2 regions of the Streptomyces sp. NPDC050211 genome follow, and region 2 is predicted to be linked to the other one. Evidence: riboswitches for the same ligand, from Rfam matches in the RefSeq annotation. Region 2 holds a riboswitch; the other holds the start of a gene.
What was found. A riboswitch is a leader RNA that binds a small molecule or an ion and turns the genes downstream of it on or off. The one in region 2 is predicted to bind S-adenosylmethionine.

Region 1: it holds a riboswitch for S-adenosylmethionine, as region 2 does, so the genes downstream of both, AB0I98_RS33310 (aminotransferase class V-fold PLP-dependent enzyme) here and thrC (threonine synthase) in region 2, are expected to answer to the same signal.

The regions. Positions count from the first base shown of each region.
Region 1 is NZ_JBFALC010000043.1:61,587-73,359, reverse strand. It holds gene ctaD (cytochrome c oxidase subunit I) at 1-444, shown strand, start outside; gene AB0I98_RS33350 (cytochrome c oxidase subunit 4) at 441-839, shown strand; gene AB0I98_RS33345 (Ig-like domain-containing protein) at 971-2,236, shown strand; gene AB0I98_RS33340 (response regulator transcription factor) at 2,246-2,647, opposite strand; gene AB0I98_RS33335 (heme-copper oxidase subunit III) at 2,793-3,413, shown strand; gene AB0I98_RS33330 (c-type cytochrome) at 3,482-4,291, shown strand; gene AB0I98_RS33325 (Rieske 2Fe-2S domain-containing protein) at 4,288-5,343, shown strand; gene AB0I98_RS33320 (cytochrome bc complex cytochrome b subunit) at 5,340-6,977, shown strand; gene trpD (anthranilate phosphoribosyltransferase) at 7,097-8,161, shown strand; SAM riboswitch class IV at 8,239-8,355, shown strand; gene AB0I98_RS33310 (aminotransferase class V-fold PLP-dependent enzyme) at 8,487-9,854, shown strand; gene AB0I98_RS33305 (glycerate kinase) at 9,809-11,002, opposite strand; gene AB0I98_RS33300 (SLC13 family permease) at 11,013-11,773, opposite strand, start outside.
Region 2 is NZ_JBFALC010000011.1:131,347-143,119, reverse strand. It holds gene nagA (N-acetylglucosamine-6-phosphate deacetylase) at 1-256, opposite strand, end outside; gene AB0I98_RS14595 (ROK family protein) at 256-1,200, opposite strand; gene AB0I98_RS14590 (extracellular solute-binding protein) at 1,376-2,593, shown strand; gene AB0I98_RS14585 (DUF3263 domain-containing protein) at 2,642-2,869, shown strand; gene otsB (trehalose-phosphatase) at 2,998-3,846, shown strand; gene AB0I98_RS14575 (trehalose-6-phosphate synthase) at 3,814-5,223, opposite strand; gene AB0I98_RS14570 (glucosyl-3-phosphoglycerate synthase) at 5,311-6,255, opposite strand; SAM riboswitch class I at 6,414-6,571, shown strand; gene thrC (threonine synthase) at 6,590-7,873, shown strand; gene AB0I98_RS14560 (MoaD/ThiS family protein) at 7,971-8,246, shown strand; gene AB0I98_RS14555 (cold-shock protein) at 8,655-8,861, shown strand; gene groL (chaperonin GroEL) at 9,185-10,813, shown strand; gene AB0I98_RS14545 (MFS transporter) at 10,983-11,773, shown strand, end outside.

The DNA of each region.
Region 1 (11,773 bases), on a different contig from region 2:
GAGCGCCTCGGCAAGATCACCTTCTGGACGCTGTTCGTCGGCTTCCACGGCACCTTCCTGGTCCAGCACTGGCTGGGCGCGGAGGGCATGCCGCGTCGGTACGCGGACTATCTCGCGGCCGACGGCTTCACGGCCCTGAACACGATCTCGACGATCAGCTCGTTCGTGCTCGGCCTGTCGATCCTGCCGTTCTTCTACAACGTGTGGAAGACCGCCAAGTACGGCAAGCCCGTCGAGGTCGACGACCCGTGGGGCTACGGCCGTTCGCTGGAGTGGGCGACGTCCTGCCCGCCGCCGCGGCACAACTTCCTCACCCTGCCGCGGATCCGCAGCGAATCCCCGGCCTTCGACCTGCATCACCCCGAGATCGCCGCCCTCGACCAGCTCGAGAACGCGCCTCACGGTGAGAAGGCTCTCGCGGGCGGCAAGGAGGCCGGCAAGTGAAGATCCAGGGCAAGATGTTCATGTGGCTGAGCGTCTTCATGCTCGCCATGGCGATCGTCTATGGCGTGTGGTCGAAGGAGCCGGCCGGTACCACGGCCCTCTTCCTGGCCTTCGGCCTGAGCATCATGATCGGCTTCTACCTGGGCTTCACCGCCAAGCGGGTCGACGTGGGCGCCCAGGACAACAAGGAGGCGGACGTCGCGGACGACGCCGGCGAGGTCGGGTTCTTCAGCCCGCACAGCTGGCAGCCGCTCTCCCTCGCGGTCGGCGGCGCGCTCGCCTTCCTGTCGATCGCGATCGGCTGGTGGCTGATGTACTTCTCGGCGCCGCTGATCCTGGTGGGCCTGTGGGGCTGGGTCTTCGAGTACTACCGCGGTGAGAACCGCACCCAGTAACACACACCGAGCGCTCCGGGGCCCGGACACTCCGTCAAGGAGGGTCCGGGCTCCTCCTTTTGCCGCAATCGCGTTCCCCCGTACGGGCCACCCAGCGCGCCACCGTTGACGAGGCTTCCTAGCGTGAAGCCATGAACGACTCACCCCGCACCACCCGCACCGCGGTCGGCTGCACGCTGCTCGTGATGGCCCTCGGCGCGGGCGTCACCGGCTGCGGCAGCGACGGCAACCCGCTGTCCGCCGCACCTTACGACGCGGCGGACCAGATCGCCTTCAACGGCTCCTCCAAGGGCGGGAAGAAGGCCGACCCGGACAAGCCCCTGGAGGTCGTCGCGGAGGGCTCCGAAGGGCGCATCACGGATGTCACGGCCCGGGACGGCAGAGGCAGGTTCGTGGCCGGCGAGCTCGCCGCCGACGGCAGCCGCTGGCACAGCACCTCACCGCTGGCCGCCAACGCCCACTACACCGTCCGGGTGAGCACGGAGGACGAGGACGGGGCGCCCGGCCGCAAGGTCCTCCGCTTCGACACCGGCAAGCCCCTCACCAAGAAGCGCCTGAAGGTGGAGTTCGGGCCGCGGGCGGGCAAGTACGGCGTCGGCCAGCCCATCACGGCCGAACTCGACCAGCCCATCAACCTCAAGGCCCAGCGCGCCATCATCGAACGGGCCCTCAAGGTCGAGTCCACGCCCGCGGCGGAGGGCGCCTGGCACTGGGTGGACGACCGCAAACTCCACTACCGCCCCAAGGAGTACTGGCCCACCCACGCCACCATCCGGGTCCGCAGCACCCTGGAGGGCATAAAGATCAGCGACCGGCTCTGGGGCGGCGAGACGAAGCCGCTGAAACTCACCACCGGCGACAAGGTCATCGCCGTCACGGACGCCTCGTCCCACTCCATGACGGTCTACAAGAACGGCGAGGCGATCAACCAGATCCCCGTCACCACCGGCAAGCCCGGCTTCGAGACCCGCAACGGCGTCAAGGTCGTACTCGGCAAGGAGTACTTCGTACGCATGCGCGGCACCAGCATCGGTATCGCCGAGGGCTCCTCGGAGTCGTACGACCTGCCCGTCTACTGGGCCACCCGCGTCACCTGGAGCGGCGAGTACGTCCACGCCGCCCCCTGGTCCGTCGGCTCCCAGGGCTACGCCAACGTCAGCCACGGCTGCACCGGCATGAGCACCGGCAACGCCGCCTGGTTCTACGAGAACGTCCGCGAGGGCGATCTCGTCGAGGTCGTCAACTCCTACGGCGACACCATGGAACCCTTCGGCAACGGCTTCGGTGACTGGAACCTCCAGTGGAAGCACTGGCGCAAGGGCAGCGCCCTCGTCAAGGGCAACCCGGAGGGCCCGGCCCCGGAGGACGCGGCACGGCTCAGGCCGGCGGCTGTGTGAGGCGCCCCGTCAGGCGCTCAGCGCCTTGTTGTCCCGCAGCAAGGAAGCCAGCGCCGCGGCGAACTCCACCGGATCCACCGGCAAGGTCACCGCCGCCTCCGCCCGGCTCCACGTAGCCAGCCACGCATCCTGCGGCCGCCCCATCAGCACCAGCACGGGCGGGCAGTTGAACACCTCGTCCTTGATCTGACGGCAGAGCCCCATGCCCCCCATCGGCACGGCCTCACCGTCCAGCACACAGACGTCGATGCCGCCCTTGTCCAACTCGGCGATCACCGCCGCAGGCGTGGCGCACTCCAGGAACTCGACCAGGGGGACATCGGGAGCCGGCCGCCGGCCGGAGGCCAACCGCACCTGCTCGCGGGTGTTGGAGTCGTCGCTGTAGACCAGCACCGTGGCGGTCGGCTGCATGGTTCCTCCGTGACATCAGCGTCGTAAGGATCAGGCCCGTTGGGCCGGATGCTACTCCCTTCAACACCACGTCAACACCGGTACGGGCGGTAGAGACACTCCGAACGGCACCCCCGGAGTGAGGGCGGGATAAGCGACCGACATAATGTCGGTCGTGGCGACAGCAACGACAGTAGACAAGGGTCACGCGCACCCGTCGGTCAATCGACCGAACCTCACCAGCGTCGGAACCATCATCTGGCTGAGTTCCGAGCTGATGTTCTTCGCGGCCCTCTTCGCGATGTACTTCACCCTGCGATCGGTGACCGGGCCGGATCACTGGAAGGAGATGGCGTCCAGCCTGAACTTCCCGTTCTCGGCGGCCAACACCACGATCCTGGTGCTCTCCTCCCTCACCTGTCAGCTCGGCGTGTTCGCCGCCGAGCGCGGGGATGTGAAGAAGCTCCGGGGCTGGTTCATCGTCACCTTCGTCATGGGCGCGATCTTCATCGGCGGTCAGGTCTTCGAGTACACGGAGCTGGTCAAGCACGAGGGTCTCTCGCTCTCGTCCGACCCGTACGGCTCGGTGTTCTACCTGACCACCGGTTTCCACGGCCTGCACGTGACGGGTGGCCTCATCGCCTTCCTGTTCGTCCTCGGCCGCACCTACGCGGCCAGAAGGTTCACTCACGAGCAGGCGACCGCCGCCATCGTCGTGTCCTACTACTGGCACTTCGTCGATGTCGTCTGGATCGGCCTCTTCGCCACGATCTACATGATCAAGTAGCCGGGGCCGCGGTCCCGCACCGTTTTCCAGAAGCATCGACGCAGAAGATCCTGACACCGGGGTAATCCGTGAAAAAGCTCTCCGCACGACGACGCCATCCGCTGGCGGCGGTCGTCGTTCTACTCCTCGCGCTGGCATGCACCGGGGGGCTGTACGCCGTGTTCGCACCCGCGGACAAGGCGCAGGCCGATGAAACAGCCCAGTCCCTCGCCATCGACGAGGGCAAGAAGCTCTACGCCGTCGGCTGCGCCAGCTGCCACGGCACCGGCGGTCAGGGCACCACCGACGGTCCGAGCCTGGTGGGCGTGGGCGCCGCGGCCGTCGACTTCCAGGTGGGCACCGGCCGTATGCCGGCCCAGCAGCCGGGCGCACAGGTCCCGAAGAAGAAGGTCGTCTACTCGCAGGCCGAGATCGACCAGCTCGCGGCCTACATCTCCTCGCTGGGTGCCGGCCCGTCCGTCCCCACCGAGCGGCAGTACAACCCCGAGGACGCCGACATCGCCAAGGGCGGTGAGCTGTTCCGCACCAACTGCGCGCAGTGCCACAACTTCACCGGCAAGGGCGGCGCGCTCACGCACGGCAAGTTCGCACCCGACCTCGAGGGCGTCTCCCCGAAGCACATCTACGAGGCCATGCAGACCGGCCCGCAGAACATGCCTTCGTTCCCCGACACCATCCTGTCGGAGCAGAACAAGAAGGACATCATCGCGTACCTCGACGCGGTCAACAGCGACGACACCGAGAGCCCCGGCGGCCTCGAGCTGGGCGGACTGGGTCCGGTCAGCGAGGGTCTGTTCTCGTGGGTCTTCGGACTCGGCGCACTGATCGCGGTCGCCGTCTGGGTCGCCGCTCGGACCGCAAAGGCCAAGAAGTCATGAGTAGCCAAGACATTCCAGAAGAGAACCTGCCCGCTGAGCAGGACACGCACGGCGCAGTAGGCGTCGCGGACGAGAAGCACCCGTTCGCGGACCCCGGCCTGCCGCCCCACGAGCACCGGGTGCAGGACATCGACGAGCGGGCCGCCAAGCGGTCCGAGCGCACGGTGGCCATGCTGTTCACGGTGTCGATGCTGGCGACCGTCGGCTTCATCGCCGCCTATGTGACGATCCCCGCCGACAAGTCGGTCTACATCTTCCCGCTGGGCCACATCAGCGGGCTGAACTTCGCGCTGGGCATGACGCTCGGCATCGCCCTCTTCGCCATCGGCGCCGGCGCGGTCCACTGGGCCCGCACGCTGATGTCGGACGAGGAGATGGTCGACGAGCGCCACCCGATCGAGGCGGAGCCCGAGGTCAAGGCCAAGGTCATGGCCGACTTCAAGCAGGGCGCCAAGGAGTCCGCGCTGGGCCGCCGCAAGCTGATCCGCAACACGATGTTCGGCGCGCTGGCCCTGGTCCCGCTCTCCGGCATCGTCCTGCTGCGCGACCTCGGCCCGCTGCCCGAGACCAAGCTCCGCCACACCAGCTGGCGCCGGGGCCTGCTGCTCGTCAACATGAACACCAACGAGCCGCTGCGTCCCTCCGACGTCGCCGTCGGCTCGCTCACCTTCGCCAAGCCCGAGGGCCTGGAGGAGCACGACCACGACTTCCAGGTCAACATCGCCAAGGACGCCCTGATGATCGTCCGGATCCAGCCGGGCGACATCAAGGACAAGCGCGAGCTGGAGTGGTCCCACGAGGGCATCGTGGCGTACTCGAAGATCTGCACCCACGTCGGTTGCCCGATCTCCCTGTACGAGCAGCAGACGCACCACGTGCTCTGCCCCTGCCACCAGTCCACCTTCGACCTCTCCGACGGTGCCCGAGTGATCTTCGGTCCCGCCGGTCACGCCCTGCCGCAGCTGCGCATCGGCGTGAACGACGAGGGCTACCTCGAGGCGCTCGGCGACTTCGAAGAGCCCGTCGGTCCTGCATTCTGGGAGCGCGGATGAGTACTGCGACCAACAAAGAGTCCCGCGACCGCGGGAAGGCACCGGGCGGCGAGCGCGTAGCCGACTGGGCCGACGGCCGGCTGGGGATCTACTCCCTCGCCAAGACCAACATGCGCAAGATCTTCCCCGACCACTGGTCGTTCATGCTGGGCGAGATCTGCCTGTACAGCTTCATCATCATCATCCTCACGGGCGTGTATCTGACGCTGTTCTTCCACCCGTCGATGAACGAGGTGGAGTACCACGGCAGTTACGTCCCGCTGCAGGGCCAGCTGATGTCGGAGGCGTTCAGCTCCACGCTGCACATCTCCTTCGACGTCCGCGGCGGTCTGCTCATCCGGCAGATCCACCACTGGGCGGCGCTGGTCTTCCTGGCCGGCATGTTCGTGCACATGATGCGCGTGTTCTTCACGGGCGCGTTCCGCAAGCCGCGTGAGATCAACTGGCTGTTCGGCTTCCTGCTGTTCGTCCTGGGCATGTTCACCGGTTTCACCGGCTACTCGCTCCCGGACGACCTGCTCTCCGGCACCGGTGTCCGCTTCATGGAGGGCGCGATCCTGTCCGTGCCGATCGTCGGCACGTATCTGTCGTTCTTCCTCTTCGGCGGGGAGTTCCCGGGCGGCGACTTCGTGGCCCGCTTCTACTCGATCCACATCCTGCTACTGCCGGGCATCATGCTCGGGCTGGTGGTCGGCCATCTGATCCTGGTCTTCTACCACAAGCACACGCAGTTCGCGGGCCCCGGCCGGACCAACAAGAACGTCGTCGGCATGCCGCTGCTGCCGGTCTACATGGCCAAGGCCGGAGGCTTCTTCTTCCTGGTCTTCGGTGTCATCGCGGTCATCTCGGCGATCGCCACGATCAACCCGATCTGGGCCCTGGGCCCCTACCGACCGGACCAGGTGTCCACCGGCGCTCAGCCCGACTGGTACATGGGCTTCTCCGAAGGCCTGATCCGTGTCATGCCGGGCTGGGAGGTCAACTTCTGGGGGCACACGCTCGTCCTGGGCGTGTTCATCCCACTGATGATCTTCCCGCTGGTGCTGGTCGCCATCGCGGTCTACCCGTTCATCGAGTCCTGGGTCACCGGCGACAAGCGCGAGCACCACATCCTGGACCGCCCGCGCAACGCGCCGACCCGTACGGCCTTCGGCGTCGCCTGGATCACCTGGTACATGGTGCTGCTGATCGGTGGTGGAAACGACCTCTGGGCCACCCACTTCCATCTGTCGATCAACGCCATCACCTGGTTCGTCCGCATCGGGTTCTTCGTCGCCCCGGTGATCGCGTTCGTCATCACCAAGCGGATCTGCCTCGGCCTCCAGCGCCGGGACCGGGAGAAGGTGCTGCACGGCCGTGAGTCGGGCATCATCAAGCGCCTGCCGCACGGTGAGTTCATCGAGGTGCACGAGCCGCTCAGCCAGGACGCGCTGTACACCCTCACCGCGCACGAGCAGTACGAGCCGGCCGAGATCGGCCCGACGGTCGACGAGAACGGTGTCGAGCGCAAGGTGAAGGGCTCCGAGAAGCTGCGCGCGAAGCTCAGCAAGGCGTACTACGGCGAGGAAGCCCAGATCCCCAAGCCGTCCGTCGAGGAGTACAAGGAGATCACGAGCGGCCACGGCCATCACTGATCGCTGCGCCAGCCACGTCACGGTCGAAGGGCCCCGTCCGGTGTTCGGACGGGGCCCTTCGCTGTGCCCGCGGCTGGATAGGGTGGGAGCACACTCTTCTACGACCCACAGGAGCGGCTATGAGCGCTGTGACCCCCGCTGGAGGCGACATCGCGGCGGGCCGTTCCTGGCCCGAGGTGCTGAACGGGCTGCTGGAGGGCCGTGACCAGAGTGCCGATGACACGGCCTGGGCGATGGACCGGATCATGCGTGGTGAGGCGACCGACGCGCAGATCGCCGGGTTCGCGGTGGCGCTGCGTGCCAAGGGCGAGACCGTGGAGGAGATCGCCGGGCTCGTGCGGACGATGTACGAGCACGCGAATGTGATCGAGGTGCCGGGGCACACGGTCGACATCGTCGGCACGGGCGGTGACGGCGCCAAGACGGTGAACATCTCCACCATGTCCTCGATCGTCGTCGCCGGCACCGGCGCGAAGGTCGTCAAGCACGGCAACCGGGCCGCGTCCTCGGCGTCCGGGGCCTCGGACGTCCTGGAGAAGCTCGGCGTCAATCTGGAGCTGACGCCGCAGCGGGTCGCAGAGGTCGCCGAGGAGGCCGGGATCACCTTCTGCTTCGCGGTGAAGTTCCATCCGGCGCTGCGTCATGTGGCAGCGGCACGCGGCCAGTTGGGGATCCGGACGACGTTCAACTTCCTGGGCCCGCTGACCAACCCGGCCAAGGTGAGGGCGCAGGCCGTCGGCGTCGCGGACCTCCGCATGGCGCCGATCGTGGCCGGCGTCTTCGCCGAGCGCGGCAACTCGTCCCTGGTGTTCCGCGGCGACGACGGCCTGGACGAGCTGACCACGACGGCCACCTCCCGGGTGTGGATCGTCCGCGACGGCAAGGTCACCGAGGAGTCCTTCGACCCGCGGGACGTCGGCCTCGAACTGGTGCCGGTGCAGGCCCTCCGCGGCGCCGACGCGTCCTTCAACGCCGAGGTCGCCCGGCGCCTCCTGGACGGCGAGACGGGCCCGGTGCGGGACGCCGTACTGCTGAACTCGGCGGCCGCCCTGGTGGCCCTGGATCCGACCGGTGCCCCGCTCGCCGAGCAGATCCGCGCCGGGATGGAGAAGGCGGCGGAGTCGATCGACTCCGGGGCGGCGAAGCTGACGCTGGAGCGCTGGGTGGCCGCGAGCCACAAGTAGCGCGAAGCGCGAGGAGACGTCCCGCGATCCGGACACGGGTTGCGGGACGTCGATCATTTGACGTAATTTCCTGCCCAGGTCATGAGTGACAGTCATGAGGCCCCGGCCGACTGTCCGGCAACCCTCCGTCCGTGGCGGGGTGCCCCGGGTGAAGACCAGGCCGTGTGCAGCAAGGCTCACGGCAAGCGCGGACCCCTCGCGATACACCAGGGGTCCTGGGTCGATCGAGGGAGTCTTCCGTGAGCAAGCGAATGCGATAGGGCCGCCGAGCCCCGCCTCCGCACACCCTTCTTCTCTTCTCGCCCACCCTCACGGGAGTTCCGTCATGTCTGTCTCCACCGCTGCCCTCGACCGATCCGTTTGTGCCCCGCTGCCCGTTCTCGGCCGGGATGTCACCGTCCCGCTCGTCACCGGCGGCGAGGTCACCTACGCCGCGCTCGACTACGCGGCCAGCGCCCCCGCCCTCCAGCGCGTCTGGGACGACGTGGCGGCGTACGCGCCGTACTACGGCAGCGTGCACCGCGGAGCCGGCTACCTCTCCCAGCTGTCGACCGACCTCTTCGAGAACGCCCGCGCCACGGTGGCCGAGTTCCTCGACTGCCGCGCCGACGACCAGCTGGTCTTCACCCGGTCCACCACCGACTCGCTCAACCTGCTCGCCGCCGCGCTCCCCGCCGACTGCCAGGTCTTCGTCTTCGAGACCGAGCACCACGCCTCGCTGCTGCCGTGGCAGGACGCCCACGTCAGCTACCTCAACGCACCCCGCACCCCGCGCCAGGCCGTCGAGACCCTGGAGCGCGCCCTCGCCGAGCGGGACCTCGATGGCCCGGCACTGGTCTGTGTCACCGGCGCCTCGAACGTCACCGGCGAGCTGTGGCCCGTACAAGAACTGGCCGCGGTGGCGCACGCGCACGGCGCACGGATCGTCCTGGACGCCGCTCAGCTGGCCCCGCACCACCCGGTGTCCGTGCAGGACCTCGACGTCGACTGGGTCGCGTTCTCCGGGCACAAGCTGTACGCCCCCTTCGGCTCCGGCGTCCTGGCCGGCCGGGCCGACTGGCTGCGTGCGGCCGAGCCGTATCTCGCGGGCGGCGGTGCCAGCCGGAAGGTCACCCGGCGCGCGGACGGGGGAGTGGACGTGGAGTGGCACGACACGGCCGCCCGGCACGAGGCGGGCTCCCCGAACGTCATCGGCGCCTACTCCATCGCCTCCGCCTGCAAGGCCCTGACGGAGGCGGGCTTCGACACCCTGGTGGCCCGTGAGCAGCACCTGATCGCGCAGGTCAGGGAAGGCCTCGCCGAGGTCCCGGACGTGCGCGTCCTCTCGCTCTTCGGCGACGACGCCCCCCGCGTCGGCGTCATCTCCTTCGTCGTCGACGGCTGGAACAGCTCGCACTTCGCCGCCGCCCTCTCCGCCGAGTACGGCATCGGCGTCCGCGACGGCCTGTTCTGCGCCCACCCCCTGGTCCGCACCCTGCTCGGCAGCGACCCGCAGACCCAGGGCGAGTGCGGCGCCCCCGAGGCCGCGCCCGGCGAGAAGTCCCTCAACGCGATCCGCGTGAGCTTCGGCGCGGGCACGCCGGACGAGCATGTCGAGCGTTTCGTGACGGCCGTCAAGGAGCTCGTGCGGGACGGCGCCCAGTGGAACTACCGTACGGAGGACGGGCGTTGCGTTCCCGACACCTCCGCGTGAACCGGTAGCCGGGCGCCCAGCAGGATCATCCTCAGCGCGCGCTCGGTGGCGTCGGTGAGCAGTTCCGAGGCCCGCACCAGGGCCTCGGCCAGAGCCATCGGCGCCGGCAGGATCCCGCTGCACGCGTCCACGCCCGGCACCTCGTGCGCGCCCTCGCCGAGGGTGCCCGCCAGCGCGAGCACCGGGCGTCCGTGCAGCTTGGCCCGCCGTGCCACCTCGGCGGGGACCTTCCCGCGCGGCGTCTGGTGGTCCAGGGCGCCCTCGGCGGTGACCACCAGGTCGGCGCGGGCCAGCCGGGCGTCCAGGTCGAGGTGGTCGAGCAGGACGTCGAAGCGGGGCAGCAGACGGGCGCCGAGTGCGGCGAGACCGGCACCCAGGCCACCGGAGGCGCCGGTGCCGGGACCGCCGTACAGATCGGTGCCGGTGACGGCCAGGTCGCGGGTGAGGACCTCGGCCCAGTTCTCCAGGCCGGCCGACAACTCCTCCACCTGCGCGGGCGTCGCCCCCTTCTGTGGTCCGAAGACCCGGGCCACGCCCCGCTCTCCGCACAGCACGTTGTACGGGTTGCAGGCGACGAGCAGCTCGACCTGTCGCAGGCGCGGGTCGAGGCCGGACCCGTCGATCCGGCGCAGGCGGCTCAACTCACGGCCACCGTGGGGGAGTTCGAACCCGTCCGCGTCCAGCAGCCGGGCCCCGAGCGCCTGGAGTGCGCCCGCGCCCCCGTCCGACGTACCCGAGTCGCCGCAGCCGACCAGGATCCGCCGTACGCCGGCGTCGAGCGCGGCGCGGATCAGCTCGCCGACGCCGTACGTCGTGGTGGCGCCCGGGTCGCGCAAGGCAGGGGGGACGAGGGAGAGGCCGGCCACCGCGGCCATCTCCACGACCGCCGTGTCCTCGGAACCGAGCAGCGCGAAGTGGGTGCTGAGGGTTTCGCCCACCGGGCCCGTGGCGGGCAGCGCGACGAGCCGCCCCCCGGTGGCGGCGGCCAGCGCGGCCGCGGTGCCCTCGCCGCCGTCCACCAGGGGGATGAGGTCGAGGTCGGCGTCCGGGAGAACCCGGCGGACGCCGTCCGCGATGGCGTCGGCGGCGGCCTGGGCGGACAGGGACTCCTTGAAGCCGCTGGGCGCTACGACGACTCGAGTCAGCATGGGGGGTCTCCTAGCGGGTCAGCGGGACGCCGAGCAGCGGCCATACCGCGACGGCGAAGAGCAGGACGAGCGCCGCCGTCAGCGGTGCCAGGACGGCGGACAGACGCAGCAGGTCGCGGGGTGTGTAGGTGGGGGTGCCGGGGATCTCCGCAAAGAGCGTGACCGGTTTGGCCGAGGCCGGGAGCGTGTGGCAGAAGCCCGCGGCGGCGGTGGACGCCAGGGCGGCGGCGACCGGGTTGACCCCGGCGCCGACGGAGGCCGCCACGACCAGCGGGACCAGCACCGACGAGCGGGCCGAGCGTGACTGGAGTACCAGGTGTGCGGCCGTGCTGACCGCGATCACGACCGCCAGGAAGACGGTCGGGGTGACCCCCGCGGGCAGCCCCGAGACCAGCCACTTCGCCGCGCCCGAGTCGGCGAGCGCGACGCCCATCGCCATGGTCGCCGCCATGAACAGCAGCAGTGACCACGGCACCGTCTTCAGGGCGTCCTTCAGGCGTACGGTGCCCAGCGCGGGCGAGGCTGCCACGACCGCGCCGATCAGCGCGACGACCGCGGGCGGCACCCGGTGCAGCGGCTCACAACACCACAGCAGCACGACCGTGCCGAGCAACAGCGCGCACCGCGTCTCGGCCTGCGTCCAGGGACCGGTGACCGGGGTGTCGGTGTGCCGCTGGATCTCCTCGGCGGTGATGTGCACGGGACCCCGGCGCTCCGCGCGGCGGGTGGTCGTCAGCAGAACGGCCTCCGCGGCCAGGTGGGAGGAGGCCA
Region 2 (11,773 bases):
CGCCGCCTCCGCCGTGGTTGTGGATGTCTACGAATCCCGGTACCAGCCAGTGGTCGGTTACGTCGATGAGGTGGGCGTTCTCTGGGGCTGTGCGAGCGATTCGGGTGCCGTCGATGATCACTGAGCCGTCTTTGACGGTGCCCGTCGGCATGACCACGTTGGCACCGGACAGGATGAGGGGCGCCTTCGCCGTCGCGGGCTGCGGGCCGGTGGGGGCTTGTCGCGCAGTTCCCCGCGCCCCTGAGGGGGTTGCCATCAGGTCGTTACCTCCGTGCGGTCAGTTGTGTCTAGGAGGTCCCAGGCCAGTAGGCCGGCACCCAGGCAGCCCGCGGTGTCGCCCAGGGCCGCGGGGACGATGGTCGGCAGTTTCTGGAAGGTCACGCGTTTCTTCACCGCGTCCCGCAGCGGTGTGAACAACGTTTCCCCCGCCTCGGCCAGGCCGCCACCGATGATGAGGGTGCGGGGGTCCAGCAGGGTGAGGGCGGTGGTCAGGCCGTCGGCCAGGGCGTTGATGGCCTCGTGCCAGATGGTGAGGGCCTTCGGGTCGCCGGAGGTCATGGCCTTCGCGCAGTCCGCCGCGTCCGCGGCAGGGTTGCCGGAAGCCTTCGCCCAGGCTTCGCTCACCGCTGCCGCCGAGGCGTACCGCTCCAGGCAGCCGGCCTGACCGCATGGACAGGGGGCCCCTGCCGGTCGTACGACGATGTGGCCGATCTCGCCCGCGAAGCCGTGCGCGCCCGACTCCACCCGGCCCTCGATGCCGATCGCGCCCGCTATGCCGGTGCCGAGGGCGACGAAGAGGAAGCGGTCGGTGCCCTGGCCCGCGCCGATGCGGCCCTCGGCGAGGCCGCCGCTGCGGACGTCGTGGCCGAGGGCGACGGGGACGTTGCCGATGCGGGCGGTGAGCAGGTCGCGCAGGGGTACGTCGCGCCAGCCGAGGTTGGCCGAGTAGGCGGCGATGCCGTGGTGCTCGTCGACGATGCCGGGGACGGCGACTCCGGCGGCGGCCGCGGGCTCGCCGAAGGTCCGGTCGCCGTACGCGCGTAGCTCCGCGGCGAAGTCGAGGATGTGCTCGACGACGGCCCCGGGTCCGCGCTCGCGGCCGGTGGCGCGGCGGGCCTGGTGCAGCAGCTCGCCCTTCGCCCCTACCAGGGCGGCCTTCATCCCGGTGCCGCCCACGTCGAGGGCGATGACATGTCTCACGGGGACAGTGTGGCCCGTGGACCCGGAAGAGGTCTAGTCCACTTGCGTGGTGTAGACCTTATGGCTACGTATCGAAAGTTTTCGCGATGGTGATGCGCGATCGCGAAGGTGGGGCAGGAGAGCTGTGCAGGGGCGGAAGAGGACAGGGGCGATCGCGGTGGTGTCCGCTCTGGGCATGACGGCGGTGCTCGGCGGCTGCGGCCTCGGCGACGACGCGGACGAGGTGACCCTGAGGCTGGTCGCGGCCGACTACGGCGACAGCGCGGCCAACAGCTCCGAGAAGTACTGGGGCAAGCTCGTCGACGAATACGAGGCCGCCCACCCCGGGGTGAAGATCCAGGTCAGCGTCTACTCCTGGAACGATGTCGACCGCAAGGTCAAGGAGCTGGCCGACGCCGGCAAGGCCCCGGACATGGCGCAGATCGGTGCGTACGCCGACTACGCGGACAAGGGCCTGCTCTACCGCGCCGACGACCTGCTCTCCATCACCACCCAGGCCGGTTTCGCCTCCCAGCTCGCCAAGGCGGGGCAGGTGAACGGGGTGCAGTACGGCATGCCCTTCGCCGCCTCCACCCGGCTGCTGTTCTACAACAAGGACCTCTTCAAGAAGGCCGGCCTCACCCCGCCGACCACCTGGGACGAGCTCGCCGCCGACGCCGCGGCGCTGAAGGCGGACGGGGTGAAATACCCGTACGCCCTGCCGCTGGGGCCGGAGGAGGCGCAGGCCGAGACGATGCAGTGGCTGCTCAGCGGCGGGGGCGGCTACACCGACGGCTACGGCACCTACGGCATCGACTCCGCGCAGAACGTCGACACCTTCACCTGGCTCAAGGACGAGCTCGTCGGCAAGGGTCTGACCGGGCCCGTCGCGCCGGGCGAGCTGAACCGCGCCGACGCCTTCGCCGCGTTCGCCAAGGGGGACGTCGGCATGCTCAACGGGCACCCCTCGCTGATGCACATCGCCGGGAAGAAGGGCGTGAAGTTCGGCATGGTGCCGATGCCCGGCGTCGACGGTGAGAGCGACGCCACGATGGGGGTCGCCGACTGGATGACGGCGTTCAAGAAGAACGGGCACGCCGAGGAGGTCGGCGACTTCCTCGACTTCGTGTACGACGAGAAGAACGTGCTGGACTTCTCGCGTGAGTACGACCTGCTGCCGGTCACGACCAACGCTTCCGCGACGATGACGGAGGCGAAGCAGGACGCCGATCTCAAGCCGTTCCTCGACGAGTTGCCGCTCTCCGAGCTGTATCCGGTCGGCAAGACTTCCTGGGCCGAGGTCAGCGCGGCCGTCAAGAAGCGGATCGGGCAGGCCGTGGCCTCCGGCGGCAATCCGTCGGCGGTGCTGAAGCAGCTGCAGGCGACGGCGAATTCGGCCGCGAGCGCGGAGTAGCTCCGCGGTTTTGCCGGGCTGTCGGTGGCGGGGGATAGCGTGCGGGGTATGGAGCAGCTGGGCCGCAGGGAGCAGGACATCCTCGCGCTCGAACGCCGGGGGTTTCCGGGGCCGGGGGCGAAGGAGCGGGCGATACGGGAGGAGCTGGGGTTGGCGCCGGTGCGGTATTTCCAGCTGTTGAATGCGCTGCTGGATGATCCTCGGGCGTTGGCTCATGATCCGGTGACGGTGAATCGGCTGCGGCGGGTGCGGGATGCGCGGCGGGCGGAGCGGTAGGGCTCTGCTGGGTGCCGTGTTTTGTCTGCGGCGCCGTTGTGGCTGGTCGCGCAGTTCCCCGCGCCCCTTCGGGGCGCGCTGCAGAACCGCAGCTGACTTCACCAGGTCTCCGTGGATAGGGTCGGCCCATGGGCAGCCCCGTGGACTCGACAGACGACCGCTTGCCGAACCCCGTTACCCAGGCCGGCCGAGCCGGTATCGCCGCTATCCTCCAGCGGCCCGGCAGGGCGATGATCGCTCTTGACTTCGATGGGACGCTCGCACCGATCGTGGCGGATCCGGAGCGGGCGCGGGCGCATCCGGGTGCGGTGCCGGCGTTGGCCGCGCTGGCGCCGAAGGTGGCCGGCGTTGCGGTGATCACCGGGCGTCCGGCCGAGGTCGCCGTCCGGTACGGCGGCTTCTCCGGTGTTGCCGGGCTGGAACATCTCGTGGTCCTCGGCCACTACGGCGCCGAGCGCTGGGATGCCGTCACCGACGCCGTCACCGCCCCGCCGCCGCACCCCGGAGTCGCCGCCGTCCGCGCGGAGCTGCCGACGCTCCTGGACGGGACCAACGCCTGGGTCGAGGAGAAGGGCGGCCGGGCCGTCGCCGTGCACACGCGCCGTGCCGACGATCCCCAGGCCACCTTCGAGGCCCTCCGCGAGCCGCTCGCCGACCTCGCCACCCGCCACGGCCTGATCGTCGAGCCGGGTCGCCTGGTCCTCGAACTCCGCCCACCGGGCATGGACAAGGGCGTGGCCCTGACCGACCACGCTCGCGACATCGGCGCCGAGTCCGTCCTCTACGCCGGCGACGACCTCGGCGACCTTCCCGCCTACGCCGCCATCGACAAACTCCGCTCCGACGGCACCCCCGGCCTGCTGGTGTGCAGCGGCAGCGACGAGGTGACCGAGCTGAGGGAACGGGCGGATGTGGTGGTCGACGGTCCGGCGGGGGTCGTACGGCTACTGGGGGAGTTGGCGGCCCGTATCCGGTAGCGCGTTCAGCTGATCCAGGAACCACTGCGTCGGCGGCAGTGACGTCGCTGCCGCCGCCAGCCGCTTCGTGCGTTCCCCGCGCTCCCCGGCCGGCATCGTCAGCGCTTCGTACAACGCCTCGGCCGTGCCCGTCACGTCGTAGGGGTTCACGGTGATCGCGTCCTCGCCCAGTTCCTCGTACGCCCCCGCCTCCCGCGAAAGCACCAGCACGCATCCCTCGTCGGAGACGACCGGCATCTCCTTGGCGACCAGGTTCATGCCGTCGCGGATCGGGTTGACCAGAGCCACGTCCGCGAGCCGGTACGCCGCCAGCGAGCGGGCGAAGTCGTCCTTCACGTGCAGCACGACCGGCGTCCAATCCGGCGTTCCGTAGCCGGAGTTGATCTCCTCCGCGAGCCGCTGCACCTCGGCCGTGTACTCGCGGTAGACGGCGAGGTCCTGCCGCGACGGATACGCGAACGCGACATGCACGACCCGTCCGCGCAACTCGGGGTGGTCGTCGAGGAGCTGGCGGTATGCCAGCAGGCCGCGCACGATGTTCTTGGACAGCTCGGTGCGGTCGACCCGGACGATGGTCTGGCGGCCCGGGCCGATCTCGGCCCGCAGCGCGGCCATCCGTTCCTCGACGTCGGTCTCGTGCGAGCGCCGGCGCAGGAAGTCGGCGTCGGCGCCCAGCCCGTGGACGCCGACCCGGGTGTCGCCGAGCCCGCCGACGAGGGCCTCGGCGCATGCGGTGAACGCGTCGGCCCAGCGGTGGGTGAGGAAGCCCAGCCGGTCGGCGCCGAGCATCCCGCGCAGCACCTGCTCGGCGATGTCGTCCGGCAGCATGCGGAAGTACTCCACCGGCGCCCACGGCGTGTGCGAGAAGTGGCCGATCCGCAGGTCGGGGCGGAGTTCGCGGAGCATGCCCGGCACCAGGGTCAGGTGGTAGTCCTGCACCAGCACCGCCGCCCCGGCCCCCGCCTCCTCGGCCAGCGCCTCAGCGAACGCGCGGTTGTAGCGGACGTACGACTCCCACTGCCGCCGGAACTCCGTGTCGAAGACCGGCTCCAGCGGCGTCTGGTACAGCAGGTGGTGGACGAACCAGAGGACCGAGTTCGCGATGCCGTTGTACGCGTCCGCGTGCACGTCGGCCGGAATGTCCAGCATCCGTACACCGGACTCGCCGACTCCGCGCCGTACCGCCTCGCGGTCGCCGTCGCCGAGGGCCGAGCAGACCCACAGGGCGTCCGCGTCCGGCCCGATCGCGGAGAGACCGGACACCAGCCCGCCGCCGCCGCGCTTGGCGTGCAGCGAGCCGTCCTCGCGGACCCCGTACGAGACGGGGCCGCGGTTGGAGGCGACCAGTACCTGCGCAGCACCGAAAGTTGCAGCCATACGCCACAACCTAGCCCAGGCCAGAACCGCTCAAACGTACGGCTCAGCGGTATACAACCGGCGCGTTCCGTTACGCCACGCGCACGTTTATGCCGCTTTGCGGGACTGGTACTCGGCGATGTCGGCCATCGGAGGCCGTTCTTCCGTATCCACGGAGTAGGTGCGGGGTTCGAATCCGTCCTCGCTCCGTTCGAACTGGGTGAGGGAGGGGCGGATCAGATGCCCGCGGGCCAGCCTGAGCTGGGCCGTGCGGTAGATCGCGGCCGACATCCGGCCCAGGGCCTGGCCGTCCTGGTGCCGGTGCTTGCGCACGCCGACGTCGACCTGGGCGAGGGCGTCAAGGCCCACCAGATGCAGGGCGTCGACCAGCATGCCCAGCTCCACGCCGTAGCCGACGGGGAACGGGAGCTGTTCCAGCAGGGAGCGGCGGGCTGCGTACTCGCCGCCCAGCGGCTGGACGAATCCGGCCAGCTGCGGCCAGTGCATGTTCAGCAGCGGGCGGGCCATCAGTTCCGTCACCCGGCCGCCCTGGCCTGCCGCGCCGCCGAGCGGACGGTCGTACATCCCCTTGACGAGGTCGACCTCCGGGTCGGTGAGCAGCGGGCCGACGATGCCGGAGACGAAGTCCGACTTGAACTCCTTCAGGTCCGCGTCGATGAAGCAGACGATGTCACCGCTGGTGACGAGGAGCGAGCGCCACAGGACCTCGCCCTTGCCGGGGACGGCCGGTATGCGCGGCAGGATGTCGTCGCGGTGGACGACCCGAGCACCCGCGGCGGCGGCCACCGCGGAGGTGCGGTCGGTCGATCCCGAGTCGACGACGACGATCTCGTCGACGAGCGGGACCTGGTGCATGAGGTCGTGACGGATCACGGCGACGATCTCGCCGACCGTCTCCTCCTCGTTGAGCGCGGGCAGCACGACACTGACGGTCTGGCCCGTGGCGCGTTTCGCGGCCAGGATCTTGTGGAGCGGGCGATCGGTCAGGGACCAGGAGCGTGCGCTCAACCAGCGCTCGACTTCTTCCAGCACAGTAAGCGGCTCCTCACTGTCGCGGATCACGACTAGAGGTGTGTGATCCATCTCGCGGTTCGGACGACTATCTCAACTGTCCTGGCCTTCGGTTACAGTCTTGAACAACGCTGATGACCATCGCATGTCGGGGGTCGTTTGCGTCTACAACTAAATACCGCTCATCCAGAGGGGCAGAGGGATACGGCCCGTTGAAGCCCCGGCAACCCTCCAGTCGGTACTCGTAGATCAGTGTTGATCGTTCTCCGCGAGGCTCCCGGCTAGGGAAGGTGCCAAATCCGTCTCACGGCGAGATGCGTCGTGAGGAAGATGAGGAGAAAGGGCCTCGCCTCACATGGCTGCGCAGACAGTTGCAAGCACCACCCACACCGTCGACCTCGGCCCCGCCGCGGCGCTCTCGTGCCGCGAATGCGGTCACCGAGTACCCCTCGGCCCGGTCTTCGCGTGCGAGGAGTGTTTCGGCCCGCTCGAGATCGCCTACGACTTCTCGGCCTACGACGCCGAAGAGCTCCGCAAGCAGATCGAGGCGGGACCCGCGAACATCTGGCGGTACGCACCGCTGCTGCCCGTCCCCGCGGACGTGGCCGACAAGCCCAACATCAACCCGGGCTGGACCAAGCTCGTCAAGGCCGACAACCTCGCGCGCGAGCTGGGTGTCGACGCCGGCAAGCTCTTCATCAAGGACGACTCCGGCAACCCGACGCACTCCTTCAAGGACCGGGTCGTCGCCCAGGCCCTGGAGGCCGCGCGCGCCTTCGGCTTCACCACCCTCTCCTGCTCCTCGACGGGCAACCTCGCCGGCGCCGTCGGTGCCGCCGCCGCCCGGGCCGGCTTCCGCTCCTGCGTGTTCATCCCGCACGACCTGGAGCAGGGCAAGGTCGTCATGGCCGCGGTCTACGGCGGTGAGCTCGTCGGTATCGAGGGCAACTACGACGACGTCAACCGTTTCTGTTCCGAGCTGATCGGCGACCCGGCCGGCGAGGGCTGGGGCTTCGTCAACGTCAACCTGCGGCCGTACTACGCGGAAGGGTCCAAGACCCTGGCGTACGAGATCTGCGAGCAGCTCGGCTGGCAGCTGCCCGACCAGCTGGTCGTCCCCATCGCCTCCGGCTCGCAGCTCACGAAGATCGACAAGGGTCTGCAGGAGCTCATCAAGCTCGGGCTCGTCGAGGACAAGCCGTACAAGATCTTCGGCGCGCAGGCCGAGGGCTGCTCGCCGGTGTCCGTCGCCTTCAAGGGCGGGCACGACGTCGTCCGGCCGCAGAAGCCGAACACGATCGCCAAGTCGCTGGCGATCGGCAACCCGGCGGATGGTCCTTATGTCCTGGACATCGCTCGCCGTACCGGCGGTGCGGTGGAGGACGTGAACGACGAGCAGGTCGTCGATGCGATCAAGTTGCTTGCGCGGACCGAGGGCATCTTCGCGGAGACCGCCGGCGGCGTGACCGTGGGTGTGGCGCGCAAGCTGATCGAGAACGGTGTCCTCGACCCCACGAAGACCACGGTCGTCCTCAACACCGGTGATGGTCTCAAGACTCTTGACGCGGTTGCCGGTACGGGGCTGACTGCGACGATTCGGCCCAGCCTGGACTCGTTCCGGGAAGCGGGTCTGGGGTAGGGCCCGTCTCATTGATTTCGTCTGCGGGCCGGTGGGGGCTGGTCGCGCAGTTCCCCGCGCCCCTGAAGGGGCGCTGTACTGACCGGAGGTTCAAGTTATGAGCGTTAGCGTCCGCATTCCTACCATCCTGCGCACCTACACCGGCGGTGCGGCCGAGGTTTCCGCCGAGGGTGCGACCCTCGCCGACGTCATCTCCGACCTGGAGAAGAACCACACCGGCATCGCCGCCCGCATCCTCGACGACCAGGGGAAGCTGCGGCGGTTCGTCAACGTGTACGTGAATGACGACGACGTCCGTTTTGAGCAGGGGCTGGAGACGGCGACGCCGGACGGGGCCGGTGTCTCGATCATTCCGGCGGTCGCGGGCGGCTGAATCACGCATTGTTCATCGAATGGCCCCCTCCGTGAGAGAAGCGGAGGGGGCCATTCTCTATGGTTGAGCACGGTACAGTTGGGGAACCTGCTCGCGCTTTCATGCCGGGCGCATATGAGTTCCGCCCGCACGGCCGACAAGAAGTAGCCAAAGTACGCGGGCCTTTTGCGTCATTCGCTCCTTTTATTGGGTCCGAGTTGCCCTGGATTTACACAAATTCTCCGCATTTCACCGATCGGTCGCGCCCAGATTTCTCGTCCGACTGACCTGTTGCAGACGGCAGTTGGACAGATACATTCAGCCGCGGTCGACGCGTTCCGGCGCACGCCCCCAACCGTGGGGGGTGAGGTCTGACCCGGATCCGCGAAGTGTGGATCTGTGCAAGGGCCAGTAATAGGGGAGTTAGGCATGGCTCAGGGCACCGTCAAGTGGTTCAACGCGGAGAAGGGGTACGGCTTCATCGCGGTCGACGGTGGTGCGGATGTATTCGTCCACTACAGCGCGATTCAGATGGACGGCTACCGCACCCTGGAAGAAGGTCAGCGAGTCGATTTCGAGATCTCGCAGGGCCAGAAGGGGCCGCAGGCGGACATGGTCCGTCTCGCGACCAGCTGAAGCACGCGCCGACTGACTGCAGCGACGTTCTTCTTCGGAGGGCTCGTTTCCCATGGGGAGTCATGGGTTGCGAGCCCTCCGGCATGTCCGGGGCCGGTCCGGACCCCTTGCCACGCCTGAGGATCACTGAGGAGCGCTTGCACTCGGCATGGGCGAGTGCTAATCATTGGCGTTAGCACTCTGAAGGTGAGAGTGACAACGAGGACCGGGTCGGTGAGGCCCGCAGGCCGGGTGGGGCAAGGAACCACAGGCAGGCGAGCCGTCCGTCGCGGGCGCCAGCGCGGTCCGGAGCAATCCACCCCAGTCCGGGAGGACCACTTCACATGGCCAAGATCATCGCGTTCGACGAGGAGGCACGGCGCGGTCTCGAGCGCGGGATGAACCAGCTCGCCGACGCCGTCAAGGTCACCCTTGGCCCCAAGGGCCGGAACGTCGTCCTCGAGAAGAAGTGGGGCGCCCCCACGATCACCAACGATGGTGTTTCCATCGCCAAGGAGATCGAGCTCGAGGACCCGTACGAGAAGATCGGCGCCGAGCTGGTCAAGGAAGTCGCCAAGAAGACGGACGACGTCGCCGGTGACGGTACGACCACGGCGACCGTGCTCGCCCAGGCCCTCGTCAAGGAGGGTCTGCGCAACGTAGCCGCCGGCGCCAACCCGATGGCCCTCAAGCGCGGTATCGAGAAGGCCGTCGAGGCCGTCTCCGGTGCCCTGCTCGAGCAGGCCAAGGACGTGGAGACCAAGGAGCAGATCGCCTCCACGGCCTCCATCTCCGCCGCCGACACCCAGATCGGCGAGCTCATCGCCGAGGCGATGGACAAGGTCGGCAAGGAAGGCGTCATCACCGTCGAGGAGTCCCAGACCTTCGGTCTGGAGCTGGAGCTCACCGAGGGTATGCGCTTCGACAAGGGCTACATCTCGGCGTACTTCGCCACCGACATGGAGCGTATGGAGGCCGTCCTTGACGACCCGTACATCCTGATCGCCAACTCCAAGATCTCCTCGGTCAAGGACCTGCTCCCGCTTCTGGAGAAGGTCATGCAGTCGGGCAAGCCGCTGCTGATCATCGCCGAGGACGTCGAGGGCGAGGCTCTGTCGACCCTGGTCGTCAACAAGATCCGTGGCACCTTCAAGTCCGTCGCCGTCAAGGCTCCGGGCTTCGGTGACCGCCGCAAGGCCATGCTCGGCGACATCGCCATCCTCACGGGCGGCGAGGTCATCTCCGAGGAGGTCGGCCTCAAGCTGGAGAACGCGACCCTGGACCTCCTGGGCCGCGCCCGCAAGGTCGTCATCACCAAGGACGAGACCACCATCGTCGACGGCTCCGGCTCCGCCGACCAGGTCGCCGGCCGGGTCAACCAGATCCGCGCCGAGATCGAGAACAGCGACTCGGACTACGACCGCGAGAAGCTCCAGGAGCGTCTGGCGAAGCTGGCCGGCGGCGTGGCCGTCATCAAGGCCGGTGCCGCCACCGAGGTCGAGCTCAAGGAGCGCAAGCACCGCATCGAGGACGCCGTTCGCAACGCGAAGGCGGCCGTCGAGGAGGGCATCGTCGCCGGTGGTGGCGTGGCCCTGCTCCAGGCCTCCACGGTCTTCGAGAAGCTGGACCTCGAGGGTGACGAGCTGACCGGCGCCAACGCCGTGAAGCTCGCGCTGGAGGCCCCGCTGAAGCAGATCGCCGTCAACGGTGGTCTCGAGGGTGGCGTCATCGTCGAGAAGGTGCGCAACCTGCCCGTCGGCCACGGCCTGAACGCTGCGACCGGTGAGTACGTCGACATGATCGCCGAAGGCATCATCGACCCGGCGAAGGTGACCCGTTCCGCTCTGCAGAACGCCGCCTCCATCGCCGCGCTGTTCCTCACCACCGAGGCCGTCATCGCCGACAAGCCGGAGAAGGCCTCGGCCGGTGCCGGCGCCGGCGGCGGCATGCCGGGCGGTGACATGGACTTCTGATCGACTCCGGTTGATCGTCTGTCCTACGACTGAGGGCGGCACTCCCTGTTCACGCAGGGGGTGCCGCCCTCGGGCGTTGCAGGGGCGTTTATGGGGCCCTTGATTGAGTCAAGCAACTGACTTAAGGTTGCCTTGGTCAAGCTTACTGCGTTCCTACGGAGGCCCCGCCATGTCCGACGCCCTTGCCCGTCCCGCCGAGGCGGCAGGCTCCGCCCCGCCGAGACCGAACGCCGTGGTGGCGGTGCTGGCCTTCGCCGGAATCGTCGTCGCGCTGATGCAGACCCTGGTCATCCCGATCGTCCCGGAGCTACCGAAGCTGCTCGACGCCCCCGCGTCGGACACCGCGTGGGCGGTGACGGCGACCCTGCTCGCTGCGGCCGTGGCGACGCCGGTCGTCGGCAGGCTCGGTGACATGTTCGGCAAGCGGCGGATGCTGCTGGTCAGTGTCGTGATGCTGATAGCCGGTTCGGTGGTCTGCGCGCTGAGCGACTCCTTGATCCCGATGATCCTCGGCCGGGTCCTGCAAGGCCTAGCCTCCGGTGTGATCCCGCTCGGCATCAGCATCATGCGGGACGAACTCCCCGCCGAACGGCTCGGCTCCGCCACCGCCATGATGAGCGCCTCCCTCGGCGTCGGCGGCGCACTCGGACTGCCTACCGCCGCGCTCATCGCCGACAACTTCGACTGGCACACGCTGTTCTGGACGTCGGCCGGACTGGGCGTCGTAGCACTCGGCCTGGTGCTGACGCTCGTACCGGAGTCGAAGGTGCGCACCGGCGGTCGCTTCGACCTGGTGGGCGGTCTCGGTATGGCCGCGGGCCTGGTCTGCCTGCTGCTGGCGATCTCCAAGGGCGCGGACTGGGGCTGGGGCAGCGCCACCACGATCGGACTGTTCCTGTCGTCCGTCGTCGTCCTGCTGCTGTGGGGCTGGTGGGAGCTGCGCACCGAGCAGCCGCTGGT